2 regions of the Oryzifoliimicrobium ureilyticum genome follow, and region 1 is predicted to be linked to the other one. Evidence: riboswitches for the same ligand, from Rfam matches in the RefSeq annotation. Region 1 holds a riboswitch; the other holds the start of a gene.
What was found. A riboswitch is a leader RNA that binds a small molecule or an ion and turns the genes downstream of it on or off. The one in region 1 is predicted to bind cobalamin.
Positions count from the first base shown of each region.

Region 2: another riboswitch for cobalamin. It lies ahead of VQ830_RS15800 (ABC transporter substrate-binding protein); the one in region 1 lies ahead of cobU (bifunctional adenosylcobinamide kinase/adenosylcobinamide-phosphate guanylyltransferase).

Region 1 is NZ_JBBBVQ010000002.1:44,237-47,885, reverse strand. It holds gene cobN (cobaltochelatase subunit CobN) at 1-422, opposite strand, end outside; gene cobW (cobalamin biosynthesis protein CobW) at 435-1,484, opposite strand; gene cobU (bifunctional adenosylcobinamide kinase/adenosylcobinamide-phosphate guanylyltransferase) at 1,490-2,011, opposite strand; cobalamin riboswitch at 2,119-2,507, opposite strand; gene VQ830_RS03410 (chloride channel protein) at 2,715-3,649, shown strand, end outside.
Region 2 is NZ_JBBBVQ010000011.1:23,674-27,322, reverse strand. It holds partial or broken gene VQ830_RS15810 (PQQ-dependent sugar dehydrogenase) at 1-673, shown strand, start outside; gene VQ830_RS15805 (DUF6894 family protein) at 832-1,068, shown strand; cobalamin riboswitch at 1,177-1,397, shown strand; gene VQ830_RS15800 (ABC transporter substrate-binding protein) at 1,554-2,573, shown strand; gene VQ830_RS15795 (FecCD family ABC transporter permease) at 2,639-3,610, shown strand; gene VQ830_RS15790 (ABC transporter ATP-binding protein) at 3,607-3,649, shown strand, end outside.

The DNA of each region.
Region 1 (3,649 bases):
ATGTAGGCCCACAAGGCTTCTACGTCCTTGCTGGCCATGCTCGAATAAGGGGCGACGCCAGCATCCGGCTTGGAGTCGCCTGGCAGGACTGCAATCTGGGCGCCGCTGCGCTGCGCACAGGCAAAGAGGGCTTCCAGAATGTAGCGAAAATAACTTGCCCCGCCCAGGGCGCGAACGACGATCAGCTTCGCATGTCGCGCCGTTCGTTCCACGTAAGTGTCGACAGACATCGGGTGGCGCAGACTGTTGAGGTTTGCGAGACGCAAAGAGAAACCGCATTGATCCGGATCAAAAGCGGCAGCAACCGCTGCCAGTTCCGTATCAGCCGCAGAAAGAAAAAGGACATCACCAGGCGACTGTCCGAGGTCGACAGCCTCCTCGCCTTCGGCGATGGTTCCTTTTTGCGCCAGAAGAAGATGCATCTATTTCTCCGCTCAGACGAGCGCTTCGATCGCGTTCCGGACCGCGGTTTCATCCATGTCGTGCAGCCCGATGACGACGAGGCGTGTTGCACGCTTTTCGCCTGACTGCCAAGGACGGTCAAAATAATGATCGATACGGCTGCCGACCGCCTGGAGTTGCAGGCGCATCGGTTTGCCCGCGATATCAACGAAGCCTTTTAGGCGAAGGACATCGTGCGCGGCAATAATCTCTTTCAGCTTCGCGACGAAGTCGGCCTGATCAGCGACTGATCCAAGCTCGACGACGAAGCTATCGAACTCGTCGTGATCGTGCGGCTCTCCGTCTTCGTGCTCAAGCTCGTGATGGGACTTGCGGGCCTGGAGATCATCTTCCGTGCCGACGTGAAGACCCAGCAAAACGCTCGCCGGAACACCACCATGACGTGCCTCGATCATTGTGGGCTTGCGCGTAATACGGCTCTTAACTTCCTCGCGCACCCGCGTCAGACCATTTGCGTCGATCAAGTCGGTCTTGTTGAGAACGATCAGGTCTGCGCAGGTCAACTGATCCTCAAAGAGTTCTTCGATCGGGCTTTCATGATCGAGCGCGTCATCGTTCATCCGCCGCGACTCGACGGCCTCATGATCATCGGCAAAACGGCCAGCAGCTACGGCTGCGCTATCGACCACCGTCACGACGCCATCGACGGTGACTTCACTGCGGATGTCAGGCCAGTTGAAAGCGGCGACAAGAGGCTGAGGAAGGGCAAGCCCGGAGGTTTCGATGATGATATGATCAGGGCGCTTTTCGCGTTCCAGAAGCTTTGTCATCGTTGGGATAAAATCATCAGCGACAGTGCAACAGATACAGCCATTCGTCAGTTCGATGATATCGTCTTCGGAGCAGCTTTCGGCGCCACACCCCTTCAGGACGTCACCATCCACACCCAGGTCGCCGAACTCGTTGATGATGAGTGCTATCCGCTTGCCCCCGGCATTCGTGAGCAGATTTCGGATCATTGTCGTCTTTCCAGCTCCAAGGAAACCCGTAATCACGGTGGCTGGAATTTTTTGCTGGCTCATGCCGTTCAACCTTTCATCGTCAGCGGCAAACCGGCCGCTACAAAATAAACCTTGTCTGCAATCGCTGCGACGGCCTGGTGAAGTCGGCCGGCGTGATCGCGAAAGTCGCGTGCCATTTTGTTGTCGGGCACGATGCCCAGGCCAACTTCATTGGAAACGAGTACGACCGACGCCTGCATTTTCACAAGATGATCGCAAAGGAGCGCAAATTCCTGCGGAACATCGCGCTCTTCCATCATCAAGTTTGTGATCCAAAGCGTCAGGCAATCTACGAGGATGGCACGATCATCGCCGTCGATCTTCGAAAGCTGGTTGACGAGGGTGAGCGGCTCCTCGTGCGTTGTCCATAATTGACCGCGCTTTTTTCGATGCAGATCGATGCGCTCCTGCATTTCCTGGTCGAACGCCCGGCCTGTCGCCAGATAATGTGGTTCCTGCCCACTTTCGAGTGTCAGTCGTTCTGCGAAATTGGATTTTCCTGAGCGCGCGCCGCCGAGCACCAGTGTGATAGCCGGTGAAGCTTTCATTGCGCACTCTCGACGTCGTGACGTGCGAAACGCCAGGACGAAATATTCGTTCGTTCAGCCATGACAACCTCCGTGCTGGCTTCAGGATCAATATCCCGGTTTGAGGGCTTCGCCCGGCACGCATGGCAGGTCTCCTGGCTCGAGGCAATCAGTATGACTGGGCCAGCCGAAGGACCGGCCCAATCATACTGGCGGGCTTCCCTCGCCTTCCCGGCAACGACATGAAAAAGGCGGACGATTCGTAGACTTGAGAGGCGTCCTGCCCCGGTTGATTCAGATCGTTCTTCCAGTGGCTTTTCCGGTATCTTAGCGCGTTGGCCGCTGCACCATGCAGTCGGTTGACACCGCCCTCCAATACCGGATGAGAAAACCCTAGCCGCTCTACAGTCGCGGGGTCGGCTGCGATAAAGGCCCCTGGATTGGGTCGGCCCCTCCGCATTCCCTTTTCATCCGGCAAGCTCGTCACCCAGCCGGAACCATCCGTTCTGGATCAGATGGTTAGGCAAGCCTGCCTGCGAAGTCAACCAGTGGTTCCGGACCCAAAATTTAAAGAGCTTTTCTCGATAGGAATTGTCGTCTTATAACAGTCACTTAAATTAGGTAATCGGCTTTTGATGTCTGGCTTTCGCCGCAATTTTCCATCATGCGGAGCTTTAAGAAACGAAGTCCTTGACCATCTCGCCACTCCGCTAAGTCTGTAACGATGTTCTTCAGGTTAGACATGAGCCGTTTCGGCTCTCTTCGCACGGCCGTCGATCCAACCCGACTGCGCCTCCTTCTGAGGCGTACCGAAATCGGTATGGTCATGGCGGGAGCGTTTATTGGCGTCACCTCTGGCCTTGTGGTAACGGGGATGAGCCTTGCGTCAAGTGAGATGCATCAACTCATCTTTGGCATCGATGACGATGCAAGACTGAGTTCATCTTACATTGACAACAAACTCGTGCTCATGTTGGCACCCGTTGCAGGCGGGATCATCCTTGGCATTTTGCTCTACATATTGAGCAAGACGAGAAAGAGGCTGATGGTCGACCCTATCGAGGCAAATGCGCTCCACGGCGGGCGATTGTCCTTGACGGACAGTATCCTGGTGGTCGTGCAAAATCTGCTCTCGAACGGCTTTGGCGCATCTGTCGGCCTCGAAGCCGGCTATACACAGCTTGCTGCCGGAATCGCTTCTAAGTTCGGTATTAAATTGCAGCTGCGACGCGCCGATCTCAGGATCCTGGTGGGATGCGGGGCAGCAGGCGCCATCGCGTCAGCCTTTAGTGCACCGCTCACAGGCGCCTTTTACGCCTTCGAACTGATTATTGGTACCTATACCATTACCGCGCTGACCCCCGTCGTCGTTGCAGCGCTGGTTTCGACACTGGTATCCAACCTTTTGTCCGGAAGCGACTTCATAATTGATATCGGCGGGTTTGGGTCGGTTGCCCCACCCGATTACATCCCTGCCATTGTGCTCGGAGCCATCTGCGCCGGTGTCGGCATTCTGATCATGCAGGGCGTCTCGCTGGTGGAAGAATTAGCACGTCGGAGTTCGATCTCGCAGCCTTTTCGTCCGGCAATCGGCGGACTTGCCATCGGGCTCCTCGCTCTGATCACGCCACAGATCATGTCCGCCGGCCATGGCGCTCT
Region 2 (3,649 bases), on a different contig from region 1:
GAATTCTAACATCGTCGAAAACGGTCTTGAGGCGGAGAAGAACCGCGCCGCAATCTGGGAAATCGATCGACGCACAGGCGCAAGACGCATCTTTGCTTCGGGCCTGCGCAATCCGAACGGGCTCACATTCAACCCCGAGACCCGCAACCTCTGGACCGTCGTCAACGAGCGGGATGAGCTTGGCCCCAATCTCGTCCCTGATTATATGACCTCCGTCAAAGATGGTGGGTTCTATGGTTGGCCGTGGAGCTACTACGGCAATCATATCGACGAGCGTGTCTATCCACAGCGTCCGGACATGGTTCAAAAGGCCGTTAAACCCGATTACGCGCTCTCCAGTCACGTGGCCGCCTTGGGCCTAACGTTTTCTCTTCATTCCGCTATGCCGGACGCCTATGCCAACGGCGCCTTCATTGGTGAACACGGGAGCTGGAATCGAAAATCGTTCAACGGGTATAAGGTTGTCTACGTGCCGTTCGACAAAGGTCAGCCTGCCGGAAAAGCGCAGGATATCGTGACAGGCTTCATTCAGAACGAGAAAGTAAAGGGAAGGCCTGTCGGTCTCGGCATCGACGGTACCGGAGCATTGCTGATCGCCGATGATGTAGGGGATACCGTATGGCGCGTATCTGCCGCCGACGGGCGTGTGACGCCTCGTCCAATCGGAACAGATGATCTCTCGGCGCCTGCACCGTAGCAGAAGGTGGTGGTGGTTGGTGGGCTTTAGTTGCTCATCTTTGATTGAAATGCCGCCTGCCGCCCCCCGTATCGCTCGGCTCAGAGAATTCCAGGAGACGCCGAACTTTTTCTTGAATATGAAGTTAGTTGGACATGCCCAGGTACTATTTCCATATCCGTGAAGGCGACGACCTTGCGCATGATGACGAAGGTCTCGACCTTCCAGATCTAGAAACAGCGCAGAAGGAAGCCTTGGAAGCGGCTCGTGATATGCTTGTCGAGCTGATAAGGAGCGGGCTTCCTGTTAACGGACAATGCTTTGAGATCTGCGACGAAAAAGGTAAAGTTCTACAGGTGGTTCCATTTCGAAAAGTTCTTAATCTCACCTAAGCTCGCGCATCACCTTTCCCATCATCTCCTCCGCCTACTATCCTGGAGCTGCACCAACAGGCAATCCTTCCTTGCCGCATTCCTCCACCTTGACGCAGGTTCCTGTGCATCCTATGCGTAAGTGACGGTTCCCGGAGGAAGTCTCCAATGGGATTAATAGGGAACACGGTGAGGAAGACCCAAAAGGGGCCAAAACCGTGGCTGCCCCCGCAACTGTAAGCGGATTGTCGATCATCCTCGGCCGAAAGGCGTGCCACTGCGACAGCGGGAAGGCAGATGCGAGATATAAATCCGCGAGCCAGGAGACCTGCCGTCGAACATAATCCCATTAGCCGGGCGGGGATGCCCGGAAGGAGCAACCATGTTTGACCGGTCTTGCAACCGAATCCCGACCTCTATTCGCGTCAATGTGCGGTACAGCCGAGAGTGAAAAACTCTGCATCGAGCACTCACTATTGCCGTCTCGCTTGCATAGAGGTCTTCCCGTGCGCCGATTTATTATCGCCCTCGCTTTTCTTGTCGGTCTTGTCGCCGGACCGCCGGCTTTCGCCGCTTCTTCCAGCCATTATCCTCTCACCATCAGCAATTGCGGGAGGCAGGTGAATTTCACCAAACCACCGGAAAAAATCGTATCGATCGGGCAGGGCATGACCGAGATTTTGCTCTCTCTCGGACTTTCTGACAAAATTGCAGGAACAGCGGTCTGGGTCGGCCCTGTGCTTCCGCAATATCAAGAGGTCAATAGTAAGATCAAACGCCTTGCCGATAACGATCCCAGTTTCGAATCGGTCGTTGGTCAGGAGCCTGATTTGGTTGCTGCCGAATTCGAATGGCATGTGGGCGCGCAAGGATCGGTGGGCCGCCGCGAACAGTTCGCCGACCTTGGTATCAATACCTACATCGCGCCCGCAGATTGCGTTGCGAAGACCAACACTGACGGCGGCGACGGGCTTCGAAAAGAGCTCTTCTCGATGGATCTGATTTACCAGGAAATCGCAGAACTCTCGCAAATCTTCGATGTTCGGGATCGTGGAGATGCGCTCATCGCAGATTTGAAAAAGCGAGAGGCACGAGCGGTCGCCTCCATTTCAGGCGCGTCGGGAAAGAACCTGCCCATCGTTTTCTGGTTTTCCAGCAAGGAGGTCAATGGCGATGCTTTCATTGCAGGGAAAAACAGTGCCCCCGCCTACATTCTCAAAACGATCGGTGCGAGAAACGTTGTGACGACTGAGGAAGAATGGCCACTGGTCGGGTGGGAAACGATTGCGCAGGCAAATCCCGCCGTCATCGTTCTGGCCGTCATGGACCGTCGCCGGTATGCCGCGGATGATCCGCAGGTCAAGATCGACTTTCTTGAGAGCGACCCGGTGACGAAGGAGCTCGATGCGGTAAAGAACAGGCGGTTCGTGTTGATGGACGCGCAGTCGATGAACCCGACGATCCGAACCATCGACGGGATCGAAACACTTGCCAGCGGCATCAAAAGCTTCGGCCTGACGCAGTGAAACCTGCCATTTTCAGCAAGCATGGCGCGCCTGTGTTTTTTGTACTCGCCATCACTGCATTGATCATGCTGGCTTTGATGATCAGTCTCGCCGTTGCAATCGGCGAGATACCGATACCACTATCCACGACGGCCAAAGCCGTTTCGAACCGGCTTTTCGGGACATCCTTTTACCTCAGTCGTATCCAGGAGGGCATCGTCTGGGACTATCGTCTTAGCCGTGCTATTGTTGCTGCCAGTGTCGGCGCGTCCTTAGCCGTGTGTGGCGTCGTGCTTCAGGCCATGTTGCGAAATCCGCTCGCAGAACCCTATGTTCTTGGCATCTCGGCGGGCGCTTCCGCAGGCGCTGTCGGCGTCACCATCCTCGGTCTCGGCTATGGCATTCTTTCGCTTTCTGGCGGCGCGTTTATTGGCGCGGTGCTTGCATTTTTGCTTGTCGCTGCGCTCGCTTCAAGCGCGGGCGGGTCGAGCGAAAGGATCATCTTATGCGGCGTTGCCGGATCTCAGCTCTTCAATGCGTTGACGTCTTACATCGTCACGACATCGGCAAGTGCGGAACAGGCGCGTGGCGTTTTGTTCTGGCTTCTCGGCTCCTTGAGCGGAACGCGATGGCCTGATGTGTATCTTTCAGGACCCATTGCATTAGCCGGGCTTGCCATTTGTCTATGTTATAGACGCGCGCTTGATGCCTTTGCTTTCGGCACGGACTCAGCTGCAGCGCTAGGTATTTCGGTTCGCAATGTGCAAGTCGTTCTTTTTGCGGTCACCGCTGTGATGACGGCAGCCGTTGTCAGTACCGTCGGCTCGATCGGCTTTGTCGGCCTTGTTGTTCCACATGCCGCGCGATTTCTTGTCGGGCCTGCCCATGGAAAACTTCTTCCCGCTGCTGCGCTTGGCGGAGCCATCTTCATGATCCTCGCCGATATCATCTCGAGGACCATCGTGCCGCAACAGGTCCTGCCGATCGGCGTGGTGACGGCACTGGTCGGCGCGCCAGCGTTCGCGCTCATCCTCTACCGCGTACGGAGAACAGCGTGACCATCGCAACCGACAACGTCACTTATACAGTCGGCGACG